Regions from separate parts of the Nonomuraea sp. KM90 genome, predicted to be linked through region 2. Evidence: riboswitches for the same ligand, from Rfam matches in the RefSeq annotation. Region 2 holds a riboswitch; the other holds the start of a gene.

Region 1 (10,698 bases), on a different contig from region 2:
GTGGCCGCGGGCGTCGGCGGGGAACGCGTCCACCAGGTGCATCGGGCCGTAGCCGCCCGCCGTGCTCGGTCTCCCGCCGTTCGCGTCCCACCGGGACTCCAGGTACGCCACACCGAGCAGCACGCTCTCCGGTACCCCGTACTCGCGGGCGGCCGCGGCGAAGTCGGCCTGCCGCCCCGAAGTCTCCCGCCCCGAAGCCTGCCGCCCCGAAGCCTGCCCGGTGACGAGACCCGGCGATGCGGTGAGCGGCGGTCCGGCGGAAGCGGCGGACGGGACGTCGGCGGGTGCGGTGAGGACGCCGGCGGCCAGGACGGCGGCGAGCCAGAGCTGCATGAACATCTCCCCAGGAACGTCACGATGCGACTACTCACCGTAACCATTCCCAGAAAGGGATGTGTCAGACGGGTCGGATGATACGCATGAGATCAGCCAGATCCGCGGCGAACTCGGCATCCCAGTCATCGGGCGTCAGGTGCCCGGCCAGCCGACGATGCGCCGGAGCGTCGCCCCCGCGCCGCGCCCGCGTCTCGTTCGAGGCCCCGGAGAAGCGCCCGTTCACCTCCGAGACCGCGAAGCCCAGCACGAACGTGCTCACCAGCCGCTCGATCCGCGGAACGTCGGCATCCGGCACCCCCGCGTCGAGGAGTGCCTGGTAGATCAGGTCCACCACGCGCACCCCGTCCGGCGTCACCGAGGCGCGGAACAGCAGCAGCGGGAAGACCGAAGGGTGCTCCCGGGCCACTCGCCGGGTCGCCCACGCGATCGCGCCCAGCCGCTCCTCCCACGTCCGCCCGGGGTCCGAGGGGGCCAGCTCGGTGAGCAGGCGCCCCACCAGGCCGTCGAGCAGCTCATCCTTGTTCCGGAAATACCCGTAAAGGGCCATCGGCGTCACCCCGACCCGCTCCGCCACGGCCCGCATGGACAGGGCGTCGAGCCCGCGCTCGTCGGCGATCGCGAGCGCCGCGTCGAGGATTTCCGGCTGCCGGGAGGTCTTGAGCTTTCGCACGACCGCAGTCTACAGTGTAGAGCAGTCTACATCGTAGACTAGGGAGGTCGATCATCATGCTGATCGCGAGCGGGCTGGTCAAGCGGTACGGTGCCGTCACCGCGCTGGACGGCTTCGACCTGCGGGTGGAGCCAGGGGAGATCGCGGGGCTGGTCGGGCACAACGGGGCGGGCAAGACCACGTTCTTCGAGATCGCCGCGGGGCTGACGGCGCCGGATGCCGGGCACGTGCGCGTCAAGGGCGACGTGGGGGTGGCGCCGCAGCAGCTCGCGCTCTACCCCACGATCACCGTACGGGAGACGTTACGGCTCTTCGGCGGCCTCGCCGGGCTGCGCGGGCCGCCCCTGGCGGCGGCCGTGGAGGGCACGGCCGAGGAGCTCGCGCTCACCGACGTCCTCGACCGGAGGGTGAGCGTGTTGTCCGGCGGCCAGCAGCGCCGCGTCCAGGCCGCCACCGCCCTCCTGCCCGGCCCCGACGTGCTGCTCCTCGACGAGCCCACCGCGGGCGCCGACCCCGGGACGCGCGCCGCGCTGCTCGCGGCGGTGCGTCGCCGGGCCGACGGCGGCGCGACTGTCGTCTACTGCACCCACTACCTGCCGGAGCTGACCGAGCTGTCGGCCACGATCGCGGTGGCCAGGAACGGCCGGGTGATCGCCAGGGGCACCGGCACCGAGCTGCTCAAGGACCTGCCGGGTGAGGTCAGGGTGGTTGTGGAGGGCGGCGAGGAGATCACCGTGGCCACCACCGACCCGACCGCCACCCTGGCCCGCCTCCTGCGCGAGCTCGACCGTCCGGTACGCGGCATCGACATCCGCCAGCCGTCCCTCGACGACCTCTACCGGGAGCTGTCCCATGCGTCGTGAGCCGAGCCGGGAGAGCGAGGGCGCGCGCGGCGTCGCCGTGCGGGCGTCGCTGCGGCGCGTGGCCGTGCTGGCCGGGCACAACGCGCTGCTGCGCAGGCGGGACCCCGCCCACTTCGTCAGCTACCTGGTCATGCCGATGGTGCTCATGCTGATCTTCAAGGGCATGCTCGGCGAGGCCACCCAGGCGGTCACGGGCCTGCTGGTGATGTTCTCGGTGCTGTCCATGGCCGACGTCGCCAACGCCTCCCTCACCGAACGCTCCTGGCACACCTGGGAGCGCCTGCGGTCGACCAGGGCCGCGGTCCCCGAGATCCTGATCGGCAAGGCCCTGCCCGTCTTCGCCGTGCTCGTCGTCCAGCAGGCCGCGCTGCTGGTCTACGGCGTGCTCGCGGTCGGCATGCGCCCGGCCGGGCCGCTGTGGCCGCTCGCCCTGGCCGTGGTGGTCTGGTGCTTCGTCCTGCTCTGCGCGGGCACGGCGGTCGCCGGCGTCGTACGCAGCCAGGGCGAGCTCAGCACCCTGTGCAACATCGCGGCCCTGTCGGTCAGCGCGCTGGGCGGGGCGCTGGTGCCGTTCGCGCTGATGCCGTCCTGGGCGCAGGCCGTCGCGCCGATCTCGCCCGGCTACTGGGCCACGACCATGTTGCAGGCCGCCGTGCGGGGTGACATCGCCGGTACGGCCGGGCCCGCGGCGGTGCTCGCCGGGCTCGGAACGGCCGCCGGAGCCTTCGCCTGCCGGCGGTTCGCCAGGGGTTGGGGCCGTTCGAGCGCGCTATAGAGTTAATTCCTGCCCGATATCGGGCAGGATGTTGGCGTGTCTCGTTCCAGAGTCGTAGTGTCCTCGTCTGTGTCCACGGCACGGCATCCGTACGAAGATCTCATCACCCACCTCACGAGGACGAGCCCGCTCGACCCCGGCGAGGCCGCCCGCGTGGTCGCCGACGTGCTGTCGTACTTCTCCGAGTCCGTCGAGGAGTTCGTCCGGCGCCGTCACGGCGAGCTGAAGACGCGCGGATACACCAACGACGAGATCTTCCCCCGGATCGCCGGCGAATTACGGGGCCGCCGGGTGGCGGCGCCGGAGCTGTCCCTGCGGCAGCTACGCAGGATTGTCTACGGATAAGAGGAGACCTCGATGTGCGGAATCGTGGCCTACGTCGGCCCCAAGGACGCGGCGCCCATCTTGCTGGAGGGCCTGCAGCGGCTTGAATACCGGGGCTACGACTCGGCCGGGGTCGTGGTGTCCAACAAGGGGCTGAAGGTACGCAAGGTCAAGGGGCGGGTGGCCGACCTGGCCAAGGTCGTGCCGGTGCGGTTCAAGGGCAACCTCGGCATCGGGCACACCAGGTGGGCCACGCACGGCGTGCCGAGCGACGTCAACGCCCACCCCCACCTGTCCGCCGACGAGCGCATCGCGGTCGTGCACAACGGCATCATCGAGAACGCCGGCGAGCTGCGTGCCAAGCTCGAGGCCGACGGCGTGGTGTTCGCCTCCGAGACCGACACCGAGGTGCTCGCGCACCTGATCGCCCACGCGGCCGACGAGAACGACTCGCTGGAGGAGGCCGTCAGGAAGACGCTCAAGAGCGTCGTGGGCACGTACGGCATCGCCGTGATCGACGCCGAGCGGCCCGGCGAGGTGGTCGTGGCGCGCAACGGCAGCCCGATCGTGCTGGGCATCGGCGAGAAGGAGATGTTCGCCGCCTCCGACGTCTCCGCCCTGGTCCGCTACACGCGCCAGGTCGTGCACCTGGAGGACGGCGAGCTGGCCGTGCTCAAGGCCGACGGCTTCCACACCTTCGCCAGCGACGCCCGCGAGACGGCCAAGGAGCCGCTGACCGTCGACTGGGACGCCGGCCACTACGACACCGGCGGCTACGAGCACTACCTGCTCAAGGAGATCTCCGAGCAGCCCGAGACGATGACCCGCACCATGAGCGGCCGCCTGGACGAGCGCTTCCACGTGGCCCACCTCGGGGGGCTCAACATGGACGCCCGAGAGACGCGGGGCTTCCGGCGGGTGAAGATCATCGGCTGCGGGTCGGCGTACTACTCGGGCCAGATCGGGGCGCAGCTCATCGAGGAGCTGGCGCGCATCCCGTCCGACGCCGAGCCGGCCAGCGAGTTCCGCTACCGCAACCCGGTCGTCGACCCCGACACGCTCTACGTCGCGATCAGCCAGTCGGGGGAGACCTACGACACGCTCGCCGCCGTGCAGGAGCTCAAGCGCAAGGGCGGCCGGGTCATCGGCATCGTCAACGCCGTGGGCAGCGCCATCGCCCGCGAGGTCGACGGCGGCATCTACCTGCACGCCGGCCCCGAGGTCTCGGTCGCCTCGACCAAGGCGTTCACCTCCACCTCGGTGGCGTTCGCGCTGCTGGCGCTGCACCTGGGCCGGGTGCGCGACCTGTCGCCGGCCGACGGGCGGCGCATCGTGGAGGGCCTGCGCCGGCTGCCCGGGCAGATCGAGCAGATCCTCGCGCAGGGCGACAGGATCGCCGAGCTGGCCGACAAGTACGCCAAGCACGCGAGCATGATGTTCGTCGGCCGGGTGCGCGGCTACCCGGTGGCCCGCGAGGGCGCGCAGAAGCTCAAGGAGATCTCGTACGTCCACGCCGAGGCCTACCCGGCCAGCGAGCTCAAGCACGGCCCGCTCGCGCTGATCGGCCCCGACATGCCGACGGTCGCGATCGTCCCCGACGACGAGCTGCTCGACAAGAACCTCACCACGCTGGGCGAGATCCGCGCCCGCGGCGGCCAGGTGCTCATGGTGGGCCACCGGAAGCCGGACGCCAAGCTGGCCGACGACGCGATCGTGATCCCCAAGAACGAGATCGAGCTCGACCCCATCCTGCTCACGATTCCCCTCCAGCTCCTGGCGTACTACGCGGCGGTCGCGCTGGGCCGCGACGTGGACAAGCCGCGCAACCTCGCCAAGAGCGTAACGGTTGAGTAACTGAGTCCAATTCAGCGCAAACTATCGTTATCTGGCTTGCGACGACATAAATTCGATACTGTGCGGAAGTTCGACCAACAGAGGCCCAATCCCGCACGCATGTACGACTACATGCTCGGTGGGAAGGACAACTTCGCGGTCGACCGTCTGGCCCTTGACCAGCTCGCCGAGCTGATCCCGGAGGCGGTCGCGCTGGCCCGCGCGAACCGGGCCTTCCTCCAGCGCGCCGTGCGCTACGTGGCGCGCGCCGGGATCCGCCAGTTCCTCGACCTCGGCAGCGGGCTGCCCACCCAGGGCAGCGCGCACGAGGTGGCCCCGGAGGCCCGGGTCGTCTACGTCGACCACGACCCCGTCGTCGCCGCCCACGCCACGGCCCTGCTCCGGCACGCACCGGGCAGGGCCCGTTTCGTCCAGGCCGACCTGCTGGATCCGGCGGAAGTGCTGGCCGGGGCCGGTGAGTTCCTGGACCTCGACCAGCCGATCGCCGTGCTGCTGGTGTCGATCCTGCACTTCCTGCCGGACTCCGCGCACCCCCAGCAGGCGGTGGGCGTGCTCCGCGAGCGGATGGCGCCGGGCGGCTATCTGGTGATCTCGCACGCCACGACCATGGCGCATCTGGAGGACGAGGAGCGCGGCGGCTCCTCCGCCCGGGGCGGGACCGACCGGACCCCGGCCCGGATCCGCGCGTTCTTCGGCGGGTTCCCGCTGGAGCCGCCGGGGCTCGTGCAGGCCACCGACTGGCGTCCGGACCGGCCCAAGCTGGTGGGCGACTGGTCGTTGCCGTCGTCGCTCATGGCCGGGGTCGGCAAGAAAACCCAATAAGTTTAAAAATCACGAAAAAGCGCGAAGAAAAGCGATTTGTGTTGTTTGTCGCGACCCGGGTGTGCAGCGGCGCGTAATGGGTTATTAACCTAGGGTAATGGGGGATTCGGGGGAGAAGCAGATGCGCCGGCGGCGGTTCCTGGCCTGGGGGCTGGGAGTCACGGCCTGCGCCGCCGGTTGCGGTACGGAGCGCACCGGCGGGGGCATGCCGCGTACCGGATTCTCCATCAATCCGAGCGGGCCGCGCTGGGTCCCCGTGGGGCGGGCGTTCGCCGGGGCGGCCCGTACCGCCGGGTTCGAGTCCGGCGCCGGCACGCCCATCACGGTGACCGGCCTGCCCGCGCTGGCCGCGGCCGAGCTGAACAACGGCCAGAGCCTGCTCGACACCGGCACCCCGCTGGCCAGGCTCAGCGGCGAGGTCGAGGTCGTGGTCGTGCCCGACGCCTCGCCGGTCAAGGACTTCGACGACCTCGGCGCCCGGCTGGTCGCCTCGCCCGGCCGGACACCGCTGGTGGGCGGGCCGCAGGGCGAGCCCGACCACCTGCTGTTCGGCCTGATCGCCAAGGCCCTCGGCGCGGACACCAGGCAGGTCGAGTACACCGGCTACCCCAGCCGCGGCGAGGCGGCCACCGCGCTGCTGGCCGGTAAGGGAGCCGCCGCCGCGGGACCGCTGACCGGCTGGCGCGCCGGCATCGGCCGCGGCCGGGTCAGGGCGCTGGCGGTGTCCTCGGCCACCCGCGTGCCCGAGCTCGACGTGCCGACGCTGCTGGAGTGCGGCGTGCGGGTGGACTTCGCGGACTGGGTGGCCGCCTTCGGGCCCGAGGACATGGCCGACGAGAGCCGCGAGGCGGCCCTGCGCATGTGCGAGGTGGTGATCGGCTCGACCGGCTGGGAGGCGGCGTGCCGGGCCGCCGGCTGGTTGTCGATCCCCCTCGTCGGCGACGACTTCGCCCGCTGGGTCGGCACCGAGATCGCCCGCACCCGCGCGGTCCTGCGGGACCTCGGACTGCTCGACACCACCAAAGCCACAACATGCTGGGGTAGTTGCGGGAACGGCCACTAGATGTAGGATCCTGGTCGTCGCTGGTTCGCCTCTCCGGAGGCGGAGCAAAAGGGAACCCGGTGAGATTCCGGGGCTGCCCCGCAGCGGTGAGCGGGAACGACCGCCGTCATTGTGCACTGGAGAGATCCGGGAAGCGACGGCCAGTAGGAGCCATGGAGCGCGCCCGCGAGCCCGAAGACCTGCCAGCGTCGTGCCGGGCCGTGTCCGGCACGAAGTGTTCAGGGCCTCGAGGGCGGGCCGGAGCGCGACGCGGCCGGTGATCCGGTTCGCCGTGCTCTCGCGTGCCCTCACGGGGATGAGCTCGCGAGGAGAGAGAGCACGTGACTCAGATCGTTGAGGTTGACCGCCGCCTGGCCATCGAGGAGGCCGCCGCCCGGGTGATCACCGACCCGGCCAACTCGCGGGTCGCCGCCCGGCTGCTGGCCGAGGAGATCGCCGACGAGGCGGCCGCGCACGGCGTGCGGACGTTCTCGGAGTCCATCGCCGCCACCCACGCGGCCGGGCTCGTGCAGGACGGGCTGGCGGAGTTCGTCGCCGCGCACGCCGCCGAGCTGGACGCGCTGGTCTCCGCCGAGGCGGACGACCGGTTCGAGTATTTCGGGCTGCGCACGGTGTACGACCGCTACCTGCTGCGCCACCCCGAGACGCGCGGGGTGCTGGAGCGGCCGCAGCACTTCTTCCTGCGCGTGGCCTGCGGGTTGTCGGAGTCGGTGGCCGAGGCGGCGGAGCTGTACGCGCTCATGTCCACGCTGTCGTACCTGCCCAGCTCGCCCACCCTGTTCAACTCCGGCTCGCGCCGGCCGCAGCTGTCGTCCTGCTTCCTGCTCGACTCGCCGCGCGACGAGCTGGAGGGCATCTACGACAGGTACGGGCAGGTGGCCCGGCTGTCCAAGTACGCCGGGGGCATCGGCATCTCCTGGACCCGGGTGCGCTCGCGCGGCTCCCTGATCAGGGGCACGAACGGCCACTCCAACGGCATCGTGCCCTGGCTGCGCACGCTGGACTCCTCGGTGGCGGCGGTCAACCAGGGCGGCCGGCGCAAGGGGGCGGCCTGCGTCTACCTGGAGACCTGGCACGCCGACATCGAGGAGTTCCTGGAGCTGCGCGACAACACCGGCGAGGACGCCCGCCGCACCCACAACCTGAACCTGGCCAACTGGGTCCCCGACGAGTTCATGCGCCGGGTCGAGGCGGACGGGACGTGGTCGCTGTTCGACCCGAAGGAGGTGCCCGACCTCACGGACCTGTACGGGGAGGAGTTCACGGCCGCGTACCGCGCGTACGAGGCGGCCGGGCGGTACGTCCGGCAGATCCCCGCCAGGACCCTGTACGGCCGGATGATGCGCACCCTCGCCCAGACCGGCAACGGCTGGATGACGTTCAAGGACGCCGCCAACCGCACCTCCAACCAGACCGCCCGCCCCGAGAACGTCATCCACCTGTCGAACCTCTGCACCGAGATCCTCGAGGTCACCAGCGACGCCGAGACGGCCGTCTGCAACCTCGGCTCGGTCAACCTGGCCGCCCACCTGACCGGGGACGGCGCCGGGCAGGACATGGACTGGGAGCGGCTGCGCCGGACCGTGCGCACCGCCGTCCGCTTCCTCGACCGCACCATCGACCTCGGCTTCTACCCCACGCCCGAGGCCGAGGCGGCCAACAAGCGGTGGCGGCCCATCGGGCTGGGCGTGATGGGGCTGGCCGACGTCTTCTTCACGCTGCGGCTACCGTTCGACTCACCGCGGGCGCTGGAGCTGTCCACCAGGATCGCCGAGGAGATCGCGCTGGCCGCGTACGACACCTCGGCCGACCTGGCGGCCGAGCGCGGAAGGCACCCGTCGTACGCCGACACGCGGGCCGCCGGGGGAGTGCTGCACCCCGACCACTACGGCGCGGCCGGTTCGCCGCGCTGGGACGCGCTCCGCGAGAAGATCGCGGAGACCGGCCTGCGGAACTCGCTCATGGTCGCCATCGCCCCGACCGCGACGATCGCCTCCATCGCCGGCTGCTACGAGTGCATCGAGCCGCAGGTGTCCAACGTGTTCAAGCGGGAGACCCTGTCGGGCGAGTTCTTGCAGGTCAACCGGTATCTGGTGGCCGATCTGCAGGCGCGCGGGCTGTGGACCCAGCAGGTGCGCGACGACCTCAAGCGCGCCGACGGCTCGGTGCAGACCGTGCCCGGCGTGCCCGACGACCTCAAGGTGCTCTACCGCACGGCGTGGGAGCTGCCGCAGAAGGCGCTGATCGACCTGGCCGCCGCGCGGCAGCCGTACATCGACCAGTCGCAGTCGCTCAACCTCTTCATGGCCAGCCCGACCATCGGCAAGCTCTCGTCGATGTACGCCTACGCCTGGAAGCAGGGCCTCAAGACGACGTACTACCTGCGCTCGCGCCCCGCCACCCGGATCGCCCAGACGACGGTCGCGGCCCCTTCCGCCGAGGCGATCGCCTGCTCCCTCGAGAACCCCGAAACCTGCGAAGCCTGCCAGTAAGGAGACCCTTTCGTGCTGCTCGACCCCGGTATGGACCTCACCCTGCGGCCCATGCGCTACCCCGACTTCTACGAGCGCTACCGCGCGGCCATCCGCAACACGTGGACCGTCGAGGAGGTGGACCTGCACAACGACCTCGCCGACCTGGCCAGGATGACCCCGCAGGAGCGGCACCTGATCAACCGGCTGGTCGCCTTCTTCGCCACCGGCGACTCGATCGTGGCCAACAACCTCGTGCTCAACCTCTACCAGCACGTCAACGCCCCCGAGGCGCGCCTGTACCTGAGCAGGCAGCTCTTCGAGGAGGCCGTGCACGTGCAGTTCTACCTGACGCTCCTCGACACCTACCTGCCCGACCCGGACGAGCGGGTGAAGGCGTTCGCCGCGATCGAGCACATCCCGTCGATCCGCGACAAGGCGGAGTTCTGCTTCAGGTGGATCGACTCGATCGAAGGGCTGCGGCGGCTGGAGACGGCCGCGGAGCGGCGCCAGTTCCTGCTGAACCTCATCTGCTTCGCCGCCTGCATCGAGGGCCTGTTCTTCTACGGCGCGTTCGCGTACGTCTACTGGTTCCGCTCGCGCGGTCTCCTCGGCGGCCTGGCCACCGGGACGAACTGGGTGTTCCGCGACGAGTCCATGCACATGGAGTTCGCGTTCAGCGTGGTGGACACGGTGCGGGCCGAGGAGCCGTCGCTGTTCGACGACGAGCTGGGCAAGCAGGTCACCCTCATGATCGAGGAGGCCGTCGCGGCGGAGCTGGCCTTCGCCGCGGACCTGTGCGGCGAGGGCATGCCCGGCATGGGGGTGGACCAGATGCGCCAGTACCTGGAGTACGTCGCCGACCAGCGGCTGGCCCGGCTCGGCCTGCCCAGCCGGTACGGCTCGGCGAACCCCTTCGCGTTCATGGAGTTGCAGGACGTGCAGGAGTTGGCCAACTTCTTCGAACGGCGGGTTTCTGCTTACCAAGTGGCGGTTGAGGGCAATGTGAGCTTTGACGAGACGTTCTAATACATAAGGGGGCATGAGCGTGCAGTCTCCAGCGGACTGGCCGATCCTCGTAATCGCCGTGGTCGGTTCGATCCTCCTGGTGGAAGTGGCCCGGCGGGTGCTGAGCAGGATGGGGCGCAAATTCGCGCTCGCCCGGCACCTGGTGGAGCACTGCACGTGGCCCGCGTTCTCGGTGGCCGCCGTGGTGGCGTTCAACGTGGTGTTCGGGCCGGGGATGTTCGGCGACACGCCGTCCGAACGGGCGGTGGCGGGGTCGGTGGAGCGGGTGCTCGGCCTCGTCACGATCGCCGCGGTGACCTGGCTGATCGTGCAGGCCACGTACGCGTTCACGGACATCGTCCTCGACCGGCTGGTGCTGGTCGAGGGGGAGCGCAACCGCCGGGCGCGGCGGATCATGACGCAGATCGCGCTCGTCCGCCGCATCGCCGCCGCGGTCATCGTCGTCATCGCGGTCGGCGCGATGCTCTTCTCCTTCCCGCAGGTGCGGGCGC
Region 2 (10,698 bases):
CAGCGCCCACGGGTTCGAGCGGGCCATGAACTCCTGGTTCTCGGGGTCGAGCACGTACGCCTCGGTGAGCCTGTCGTACATCCAGTCCGCCATCACGCCGGTGGTGGCGTCGTAGCCGAACAGGTAGTCGACGGTCGCGGCCAGCTCGAACGCGCCCTTGTAGCCGTGCCGGCGCATGGCGGCCAGCCAGCGCGGGTTGACGACCCTGGCGCGGAAGATCCGGGCGGTCTCCTCCGAGAGCGTGCGGGTGCGTACGGCGTCGGGCCGGGTGCTGTCGCCCACGTACGCGGCCGGCGCCTTCCCCGTGAGCGCGCGGACGGTGGCGACCATGCCGCCGTGGTACTGGAAGTAGTCGTCGGAGTCGGCGATGTCGTGCTCGCGGGTGTCGACGTTCTTGGCGGCCACGGCGATCCGGCGGTAGGCGTCCTCCATCTGCGGGCGGGCGGCGACGCCGTCGAGGTCGCGGCCGTAGGCGAAGCCGCCCCACACCGCATACACCTCGGCCAGGTCGGCGTCGTCGCGCCAGTTGCGGCTGTCGATGAGCGGCAGCAGCCCGGCACCGTACGCGCCGGGGGCCGAGCCGAAGATCCGCATCGTCGCCCGGCGCTCGTCGCCGCCGGTCCGGGTGACGTGGGCACGCACGTAGTTGTCCTCGTCCGGCTCGTCCAGGCCCGCGGCCAGCCGTACGGCGTCGTCGAGCATGCTCACCACGTGGGGGAAGGCGTCGCGGAAGAAGCCGCTGATGCGTACCGTCACGTCGATCCGGGGCCGGCCGAGCTCGGCGAGGGGGATCGGCTCCAGGCCGGTGACCCGGCGCGACGCCTCGTCCCACTCGGGGCGGATGCCGAGCAGGGCCAGCACCTCGGCCACGTCGTCGCCTGCCGTACGCATGGCGCTGGTGCCCCAGACGGACAGTCCCACCGAGCGCGGCCACTCGCCGGTGTCGGCCCGGTAGCGCTCCAGCAGGGAGTCGGCCATCGCCTGACCGGTCTCCCAGGCCAGCCGGCTGGGCACCGCCCGCGGATCGACCGAGTAGAAGTTGCGGCCGGTCGGCAGCACGTTCACCAGGCCGCGCAGGGGCGAGCCGCTGGGCCCGGCCGGGACGTAGCCGCCGTCGAGGGCGTGCAGGACGTGGTCCAGCTCGTCGGTGGTGCGGGCCAGGCGCGGCACCATCTCGGTGGCGGCGAAGGTCAGCACGCGCGCGACCAGCTCCACCCGCTCCTCGTCGGCCGGAAGGGGGCCGTCGGCGACCCCATCGGCCGCGAGGACTCCCCGGGCTGCCTCGCCGGCCGCGATGACGGCGCGGGCGACCTCACCGGCCGCCTCCGGTGCCCAGCCGCGCCGCTCCATCCCCTCCACCAGGGCGCGGGCCGTGGCCTCCGCCCGGTCCACGGCTCCCAGCCCGGCCGTGCCGTCCTCGGCCAGGCCGAGCGCCTCGCGCAGGCCCGGCAGCGTCTCCCGGCCGGACCACATCTGCCGGGCCCGCAACATCGCCAGCACCAGGTCCACCCGCGGCTGCCCTTCCGGCGCCTGGCCGAGCACGTGCAGGCCGTCGCGGATCTGCGCGTCCTTCACCTCGCACAGCCAGCCGTCCACGTGCAGGATGAAGTCGTCGAACTCGCTGTCGTGCGGCCGGTCCGCCAGCCCCAGGTCGTGGTCGAGCCGGGCGGCCTGGATCAGCGTCCAGATCTGCGCCCTGATCGCGGGCAGCTTGGCCGGGTCCATGGCGGCGATCGTGGCGTGCTCGTCGAGGAGCTGCTCCAGCCGGGCGATGTCCCCGTAGGTGTCGGCGCGGGCCATCGGCGGCACCAGGTGGTCCACCAGCACGGCGTGCGCGCGCCGCTTGGCCTGCGTCCCCTCCCCCGGGTCGTTGACGAGAAAGGGGTAGATCAGCGGCAGGTCGCCGATGGCCGCGTCGGTGCCGCACGCGGCGGACATCCCGGCCGACTTGCCGGGCAGCCACTCCAGGTTGCCGTGCTTGCCGACGTGCACCATCGCGTGCGCGCCGAACTCGTCCGACAACCACCGGTACGCGGCCAGGTAGTGGTGGCTGGGCGGCAGGTCGGGGTCGTGGTAGATGGCGATCGGGTTCTCGCCGAAGCCGCGTGGCGGCTGCACCATGACCACCAGGTTCCCGGCCCGCAGCGCGGCCAGGACGATGTCGGTCCCGCTGTCGCCCTCGTGCACGAACAGCTCCCCCGGCGGCGGGCCCCAGTGCCGCTCGATCCCGGCGCGCAGGTCGGCGGGGAGCGTGCGGTACCAGCGCTCGTACGAGGCGGCGGAGATGCGTACCGGGTTGCCGGCCAGGTGCTCCTCGGTCAGCCAGTCCTGGTCCTGTCCCCCGGCGGCGATCAGGGCGTGGATGAGCGCGTCGCCGTCCTGCTCGGCCACGCCGGGGAAGCCGCCGCCCAGGTCGTAGCCGGCCTCGGCGAGCCGGGCCAGCAACCGGACGGTGCTGGCGGGCGTGTCCAGCCCGACGGCGTTGCCGACGCGGGAGTGCTTGGTCGGGTACGCCGACAACATCACCACCAGCCGGCGCCGGTCGGGGGGCGTGTGCCGCAGCAGCCCGTGCCGTACGGCGATGCCCGCCACCCGGGCGGCCCGCTCGGGGTCGGCCACGTAGACGGTCAGCCCGTCCTCGTCGATCTCCTTGAACGAGAACGGCACCGTGATGATCCGCCCGTCGAACTCCGGGATCGCCACCTGCGAGGCCGCGTCCAGCGGCGAGAGCCCGTCGTCGTTCTCCTCCCATGCCCGCCGCGAGGTGGTCAGGCAGAGGCCCTGCAGGATCGGCACGTCCAGGGCCGCCAGCGCGCCGACGTCCCACGCCTCGTCGTCACCGCCCGCGCTCGCGGTCGCCGGTCGCGAGCCGCCCGCCGCCAGCACCGTCACCACCAGCGCGTCGGCCGCGCGCAGGGTGTCGAGCAGCTCGGGCTCGGCCGTACGCAGCGACGAGCAGTAGACGGGCAGCGCCTGCCCGCCCGCGTCCTCGACGGCCCGGCACAACGTCTCGACGAACGCCGTGTTGCCCGCCATGTGGTGCGCCCGGTAGTAGAGCACGCCGATCACGGGCCCGTCCTGGCGGCGCGCGGCACGCTCCAGCCGGCCCCAGGCGGGGGCGGGCGCGGGCGGGGCGAAGCCGTGGCCGGTCAGCAGGACGGTGTCGGACAGGAACGTGTGCAGCTCCGCCAGGTTGGCCGGCCCGCCGTGCGCCAGGTAGGCGTGCGCCTCGGCGCAGACGCCGCCGCTGACCCCACCGTATTTGGCGGACAGCTCCATCAGCTCGGCGTCCGGCGCCTGCTCCCCGCCGAGCACCACCACCGGGCGCGGCCCGGCCAGCAGCGCGTCGAGGCCCTCCGCCCAGGCGCGGCGGCCACCGAGCAGGCGTACCACGACCAGGTCGGCGCCCTCCAGCAGGGCGGGCAGGTCGTCGGCCGTCAGGCGGGCGGGATTGCCTGACCGGTAGGCCGCTCCGCTGGCCCGGGCGCTCAGCAGGTCGGTGTCGGAGGTGGAGAGCAGCAGGACGGTACGGCTGTCGCCGGGCACGGCACGATCCTCCCTCGGGGTCCTCGCCCCGGTAGCGGGTGTCGCGACGGCTGGAGTCTCCTGGCTCCCGGATCAGCGCTCACCCCGGCCTTCCCACCCGTCGCCGGGCAGTGGCCTGTCGTGGGGTTCGCTCCCCGGTCACAGTGGCGGGACCGCGCCGGTTTCGCACCGGCTTCCTCCCATGCCATCGCCTACGCAGGAGCCTACGGCAGAACCGACCCGCCCCATAAGTGGCGTTACCATCCTGATCGTGTCCATAGCTGACTTTTCCGGACGTGTCCGCCCTGACGCCTGTCCGGGAGCGCTACAGGTGCACGAGGCCGCCGACGGCCCGCTGGCCCGCGTCCGCCTCCCCGGCGGCGCGGTGTCGCCCGCGCAGCTGCGCGAGCTGGCGTCCTGCGCGGCCGACCTCGGCTCGGGCGTGATCGAGCTGACGTCGAGAGCGAACGTGCAGGTCCGCGGCCTGCGCTCGCCCACCGCCTTCGCCTCCCGGATCGCGGCGGCGGGCCTGCTGCCGTCCCCGGCCCACGAGCGGGTCCGCAACATCGTCGCCTCCCCGCTCGGCGGGCGGGGCCCCGGGGGCCACCTGGACCCGCAGCCGCTGGTACGGGCACTGGACGAGGCCCTGTGCGCGCACCCGCGCCTGGCGGAACTGCCCGGGCGCTTCCTGTTCGCCCTGGACGACGGCACGGGCGACGTGACCGGTCTCGGCGCGGACGTCACCTTCGCACCCCTTCCCGGCGAGGGCGCGGCGAGTCCCGGCACGGGGCCACGGGCGCCGACTGCCCCTCGGGACGAGCCACCGCCGATGGCCCCTCGGAACGGGCGGCTGCTGCTGGCGGGCTCGGACACCGGGCTGACCACCGGCCCGGACTCCGCCGTCCCGCTCATGATCGCCGCCGCCGAGGCGTTCCTCGACGAGCGGTCCCGCGAGGACGGCGCCGGAGCGTGGCGCCTCCACGAGCTCCCGGACGGCCCCGCCCGGATCACCGCCCGCTTGACCGGCCCCGCGACAGGCGACCCAGCCACCATCAACCCGGCCACCAGCAACCCGGCCGCCATCGACGCGGCACCAGCAAGCGCAAGAGGCGGCGCGGGCGGGGAGCGGGACGGGCCGGGCCGGGCGCGGGCCGGGCGGGTGGCGCAGCGGGACGGGCGGGTGGCGGTCGAGGTGGTCGTACCGCTGGGCCGGTTGTCGCCCGGGCAGGCGCGGGCGCTGGCCGGCGGCGGCGTCATCCGCCTGACCCCCTGGCGGACCGCCGTGCTGCTGGACCTCTCCCCCGCCGAGGCCGACCGCATCACGGACGCGCTCGACACCGCCGGCCTCGCCACCGACCCCGGCTCCCCCTGGGCCGGCGTCACCGCCTGCACCGGCCGCCCCGGCTGCGCGAAGTCCCGGGCGGACGTCCAGGCCGACGCCCGCCGCTGGGTGGCCGGCCTGGACGAGGCGCCCGAGACACCCGTGCACTGGGCCGGATGTGAGCGGCGCTGCGGCCTGCCGCGCGGCCGGGTCGTCCAGCTGATCGCCACCACCGACGGATACGAGGAACACCGCCAGTGACCGACTACATCCGCGACGGCGCCGAGATCTACCGGCGCTCGTTCGCGACCATCCGCGCCGAGACCGATCTCACCGGCCTGCCGCCCGAGGTGGCGCAGGTGGCGGTGCGGATGATCCACGCCTGCGGCATGACCGACCTGGTGGCGGACCTGGACTGGTCGAGCGAGGTGGTGACGCGGGCGCGGCGAGCCCTGCGCGGGGGCGCCCCGGTGTTGTGCGACGCGCGGATGGTGGCCTCCGGGGTGACCATCAGCAGGCTGCCCGCCGCCAACGAGGTGGTGTGCACGCTGGGCGATCCCCGGGTCCCGGAGCTGGCCGGAAGGCTGGGCACCACCCGCAGCGCCGCCGCCCTGGAGTTGTGGCGCGACCGGCTGGACGGCGCGGTGGTGGCGATCGGCAACGCGCCGACCGCCCTGTTCCGGCTGCTGGAGCTGGTCGCCGAGGGCGCGGGCCGACCGGCGGCGGTGCTCGGCATCCCCGTCGGCTTCATCGGCGCGGCCGAGTCCAAGCGCGCGCTGGCGGACAGCGACCTGGAGTACCTGGTGGTGCACGGCCGTCGCGGCGGCAGTGCGATGACTGCGGCGGCGGTCAACGCCATCGCCGGCGAGACGGAGTGAATGTGATGACGGGACGCCTGTACGGAGTCGGCCTCGGGCCCGGTGACCCCGAACTGGTCACGGTCAGGACGGCCCGGCTCATCGGCGAGGCCGACGTGATCGCGTACCACGCCGCCCGGCACGGCCGCAGCATCGCCCGCTCGATCGCGCTGCCGTACATGCGGGAGGGGCAGGTCGAGGAGCTCCTGCTGTACCCGCTGACCACGGAGACCACCGACCACCCGGGCGGCTACCAGGGCGCGCTCGACGACTTCTACGCCGACTGCGCCGAGCGGCTGGCCGCCCACCTGGACGCGGGCCGGACGGTGGTCGTGCTGGCCGAAGGGGATCCGCTGTTCTACGGCTCCTACATGCACATGCACAAGCGGCTCGCCCACCGTTACCCGACCGAGGTGGTGCCCGGCGTCACCTCGGTCAGCGCCGCGTCCGCCGTGCTCGGGCGGCCGCTGGTGGAGCGGGACGAGGTGCTCACCGTGCTGCCCGGCACACTGCCCGCCGACGTGCTGGCCGAGCGGCTGCGCGGCACCGACTCCGCCGCCGTGCTCAAGCTGGGCCGGACGTTCGAGAAGGTCCGCGACGCGCTGGCCGAGGCCGGGCGGCTCGACGACGCCTGGTACGTGGAGCGCGCCACGATGGGCGCCGAGCGGGTGGCGCCGCTCAAGGACGTCGACCCGGACGGGGTCCCGTACTTCTCGCTGGCCCTGCTCGCCAGCCCGGCCGAGCGGACCTTCGTCCCCGAGCCGCCGTCGGCAGCGGGGCCGGGCGAGGTGGCCGTGGTCGGCCTGGGCCCGGCGGGGCGGCCGTGGCTCACGCCGGAGGCTCAGGAGGCTCTGGCGGCGGCCACGGACATCGTCGGCTACGGCCCGTACGTGGACCGCGTGCCACCGAACCCGCGCCAGCGCCGGCACCGCACCGACAACCGGGTCGAGGCCGAGCGCGCCCGGCATGCCCTGGAGCTGGCCCGCGACGGCGCCCGCGTGGCGGTCGTGTCGTCGGGCGACCCGGGCGTGTTCGCCATGGCCAGCGCCGTGCTGGAGGCGGCCGGCGGTTTCCCCGAGGTGCCGGTCCGGGTCGTGCCCGGGCTGACGGCAGCGCAGGCGGTGGCGAGCCGGGTGGGCGCGCCGCTCGGCCACGACTACTGCGTGCTGTCGCTGTCCGACCTGCTCAAGCCGTGGGAGGTGGTGGCCGATCGGCTGGCCGCCGCCGCCCGGGCCGACCTGGTGCTGGCGATCTACAACCCGGCTTCGCGCAGCCGTACGTGGCAGGTCGCCGCCGCCCGTGACCTGCTCCTCGAACACCGCGCCCCGGACACCCCCGTGGTCATCGGACGCGACGTCGGCGGCCCGCAGGAGAGCGTCACCGTCACCACCCTCGGCGACCTGGACCCGGCCGCGGTCGACATGCGCTGCCTGCTGATCGTCGGCTCCTCCACGACCCGCGTCACCGGCAGCGGGGCCGTCTACACGCCTCGCCGCTATCCCTGAACCCAGGACACCGCCGCCGCCACCGTGTCCACCAGCCGGGCGCCGGCGGGCAGCGGCGGCCGGTCCACCATGATCACCGGCAGTCCGGCCTCACGGGCCGCGACGAGCTTGGCCGTGGTCATCGGGCCGCCGCTGTCCTTGGTGACCAGCACGTCCAGGCGGTGCTCCCGGATGAGGGCCAGCTCGCCTGCGACGGTGTAGGGGCCGCGGTCGAGCAGGACGTGCACGTTCGGCAGCACGGGCGGCTCGGGCGGGTCCACCGACCTGGCCAGCAGCCACGCGCCGGGCACCCCGGTGAACAGCGGCAGGCTCCGGCGTCCGGTCGTGAGGAACACCCGGCACCCGCGCGCGGCGTCCGGCGGGCCCGCGCGCTCCGCCCGCCGCGCCGCCGGCCACCGGCCGCCGGCCAGCAGCGCGGCGGCCGCCTGCAGGGAGCCGGTGCGCTGCCAGGCGTCGCCCGGCCCTTCGCGCCAGCCCGGGCGGCGCAGCACCAGCAGCGGCACCCCGGTCGCCGCGCAGGCCGCGACCGCCGAGGCGGTCATCCGCTCCGCGAACGGGTGCGTGGCGTCCACCAGCCGGTCGACCCGTTCCCGTACCAGCCAGGCGGCCAGCCCGTCCGGCCCGCCGAAGCCGCCTTCCCGCACCTCGCCCACCGGCAACCGCGGCCTGCTCACCCGCCCGGCCAGCGAGGACACGACCCGCAGCCGGGGGTCGGGGGCGAGCTCGGCCGCCAGCGCCCGCGCCTCGGCGGTGCCGCCCAGGATCAGGATCCGCCGCACGCCCGCTCCCTGGCCGCCCGCTCCCTGGTCACGCTGTAGAGGTGGCTGTCGGGGAACTGCGACGCCGACAGCACCCGCCCGACGACGATCACGGCCGTCCGCCGGATCCCGGCCTCGTGGACCCGCGCGGCGATGTCGGCCAGCGTCCCGCGCAGGATCACCTCGTCGGCCCGGCTCGCCCGCGCCACCACCGCCACCGGGCAGTCCGTGCCGTACGAGGGCAGCAGCTCCGCCACCACCGCGTCGATCCGCTGGACCGCCAGGTGCAGCACCATCGTGGCCCGGCTCGCGCCGAGCGTGGTGAGGTCCTCGCCCTCGGGCATCGGCGTGGCGCGGGCGGAGGTACGCGTCAGGATGACCGTCTGGCCGACGCCGGGCACGGTCAGCTCCCGGCCGAGCGCGGCCGCGGCCGCCGCGAACGCCGGCACCCCGGGCACCACCTCGTACGGCACGCCGAGCGTGTCCAGCCGGCGCATCTGCTCGGCCACGGCGCTGAAGACGGACGGGTCGCCGGAGTGCAGCCGCGTCACGTCGAGGCCCTCGCGGTGCGCGGCGACCAGCTCGGCCACGATCTCGTCGAGCGTCAGGTCGGCCGTGTCCACCAGCCGGGCCCCGGCCGGGCAGGCGTCGAGCAGCTCACGGGGCACCAGCGACCCCGCGTACAGGCACACCGGCGACGACTCCAGCCGCCGCAGCCCCCGCAACGTGATCAGGTCGGGAGCGCCGGGGCCCGCCCCGACGAAGTACACGGTCACGATACGTCCCTCCTGGTCACCGACCACACTGTCACCGGCATCGCCGCCCGCCATCCGGTGAACCCGCCCACCGGCGAGGCCCGCTGCACGGCCAGGCGCACCAGATCGCCGCCGAGCCGGGCGTACCACTGCCCGACGACGGCCTCCGACTCCAGGGTGACGGCGTTCGCCACCAGCCTGCCGCCGGGGCGCAGGGCGGCCCAGCAGCGGTCCAGCAGGCCGGGCGCGGTCGCGCCGCCGCCGACGAACACCGCGTCCGGCGCGGGCAGCCCGTCCAGCGCCTCCGGGGCCCGGCCCGTCACGACGCGCAGCGACGGCACGCCGAGCCGGTCGGCGTTGCGCCCGATGGCGGCGGCGCGGTCGGACCGGCTCTCGATCGCCACCGCCGCGCACGACGGGTGGGTGCGCAGCCACTCGATCGCGATGCTGCCCGCTCCCGCCCCCACGTCCCACAGCAGCTCGCCGGGCAGCGGGGCCAGGCGCGACAGGCTGACCGCGCGGACCTCCCGCTTGGTGAGCTGCCCGTCGTGCTCGAACGCCGTGTCGGGCAGCCCGGGCACCCTGGCCAGCGGCTCGGCGCCGGGCGCGAGCGCGCATTCGACGGCGATGAGGTGCAGCGGGGACACGCCGGCGTCCGTCCAGCAGTCGGCGGTGCCGCGCAGCTCGGACTCCGACGGGGCGCCCAGGTCGGACAGCACCGTCATGGCGCTCGGACCGTAGCCGTGCCCGGCCAGCAGCGCGGCGACCACGGACGGGGAGGCGGGGCCCGCGCCGAGCACGACGACGCGGCGGCCGGGCTGGAGGGCGGCGGTCAGGGCCGCGGGCGGGCGGCCCACCAGGCTGACCACGTCCACCTGCTCGACCGGCCAGCCGAGCCGCGCGCAGGCCAGCGACAGCGAGGACACGTGCGGCAGCACCCGGATCCGGGGCGCGCCCAGCAGGCGTACCAGGGTCGAGCCGATGCCGTAGAACATCGGGTCGCCGCTGGCCAGCACGCAGACCTCGCGGCCGGCGTACGTGTCCATGAGCGCGGGCAGCCCGGGCAGCAGCGGCGACGGCCAGGCCACGCGCTCGGCGGCCGTCACGGGTACGAGGTCGAGCTGCCTGGCGCCGCCCATGAGCACCTCGGCCGCCTCCACCGCGTGCCTCGATCCGGCGGGCAGCCCGTCCCAGCCGTCAGCACCGATGCCGACGACCGTGATCACACGTTGCCCAGCACGCGGGTCACGTGAATCTCCACGACCACCCGCGCGGGGTTGACCCTGGGCGGCTTGTAGCGGGCGGCGTAGCGGCGCTCGGCGTCGGCCACCTGCTCCGGCTCGGTCCGCAGCACGGCCCGGCCCTCCAGCGTCGACCAGCGGCGGCCGTCCACCTGGCAGAGCGCGACCGCGGCGCCGCCGGCGCCGATGAGCCTGGCCTTGTACGACGACCCCGAGGTGATCACCCGGGCGATGCCGGCGGCCAGGTCCAGCGTCGCGCCCACCGGCACCACGTGCGGCGGGCCGCCCGCGCGGGCGGTGGAGAGCGTGCACAGGTGCCGCTCCTGCCAGAAGGCGGCGAACGCGTCGCCCAGCTCGACCAGGTCCACGATGCTCCTCTGGCCTGCTCAGGCCTCCTCGGGTGAATGGCGAGGCATATCGTATACGCGGCGCTCTGGCAGACTCTTGCGGGTGAAGCGGCTACTCGTCATCGGGATCGGCGCCGGAGACCCCGACCATCTCACCCTGCAGGCAGTCAAGGCGATCGCCGCCACGGACGTGTTCCTCATCGTCGACAAGGGCGAGGTCAAGCACGAGCTCGTGCAGCTCCGGCTGGACCTGATCGCCGAGCACGGCCGCGGGCCGTACCGGATCGTGGAGGCCCGCGACCCGGAGCGCGACCGCACCGCGCCCGCGTACGCCGCCGCCGTCGACGACTGGCGGGCGCGCCGCGCGCTGGCGTGCGAGGCGCTCATCC

Evidence for each region. A riboswitch is a leader RNA that binds a small molecule or an ion and turns the genes downstream of it on or off. The one in region 2 is predicted to bind cobalamin.
Region 1: another riboswitch for cobalamin. It lies ahead of ACTWPW_RS42930 (ribonucleoside-diphosphate reductase subunit alpha); the one in region 2 lies ahead of cobN (cobaltochelatase subunit CobN).

Annotation. Positions count from the first base shown of each region.
Region 1 is NZ_JBQQCB010000074.1:40,346-51,043, reverse strand. Features, by position in the region: gene ACTWPW_RS42970 (N-acetylmuramoyl-L-alanine amidase) at 1-333, opposite strand, end outside; gene ACTWPW_RS42965 (TetR/AcrR family transcriptional regulator) at 398-1,006, opposite strand; gene ACTWPW_RS42960 (ATP-binding cassette domain-containing protein) at 1,063-1,869, shown strand; gene ACTWPW_RS42955 (ABC transporter permease) at 1,859-2,644, shown strand; gene ACTWPW_RS42950 (hypothetical protein) at 2,714-2,989, shown strand; gene glmS (glutamine--fructose-6-phosphate transaminase (isomerizing)) at 3,002-4,822, shown strand; gene ACTWPW_RS42940 (SAM-dependent methyltransferase) at 4,883-5,644, shown strand; gene ACTWPW_RS42935 (tripartite tricarboxylate transporter substrate-binding protein) at 5,742-6,707, shown strand; cobalamin riboswitch at 6,712-6,908, shown strand; gene ACTWPW_RS42930 (ribonucleoside-diphosphate reductase subunit alpha) at 7,028-9,199, shown strand; gene ACTWPW_RS42925 (ribonucleotide-diphosphate reductase subunit beta) at 9,212-10,207, shown strand; gene ACTWPW_RS42920 (mechanosensitive ion channel family protein) at 10,227-10,698, shown strand, end outside.
Region 2 is NZ_JBQQCB010000100.1:6,817-17,514, forward strand. Features, by position in the region: gene cobN (cobaltochelatase subunit CobN) at 1-3,546, opposite strand, end outside; cobalamin riboswitch at 3,578-3,780, opposite strand; gene cobG (precorrin-3B synthase) at 3,857-5,107, shown strand; gene ACTWPW_RS48690 (precorrin-8X methylmutase) at 5,104-5,724, shown strand; gene cobJ (precorrin-3B C(17)-methyltransferase) at 5,730-7,208, shown strand; gene ACTWPW_RS48700 (cobalt-precorrin-6A reductase) at 7,199-7,987, opposite strand; gene cobM (precorrin-4 C(11)-methyltransferase) at 7,972-8,742, opposite strand; gene cbiE (precorrin-6y C5,15-methyltransferase (decarboxylating) subunit CbiE) at 8,739-9,947, opposite strand; gene ACTWPW_RS48715 (pyridoxamine 5'-phosphate oxidase family protein) at 9,944-10,330, opposite strand; gene cobF (precorrin-6A synthase (deacetylating)) at 10,413-10,698, shown strand, end outside.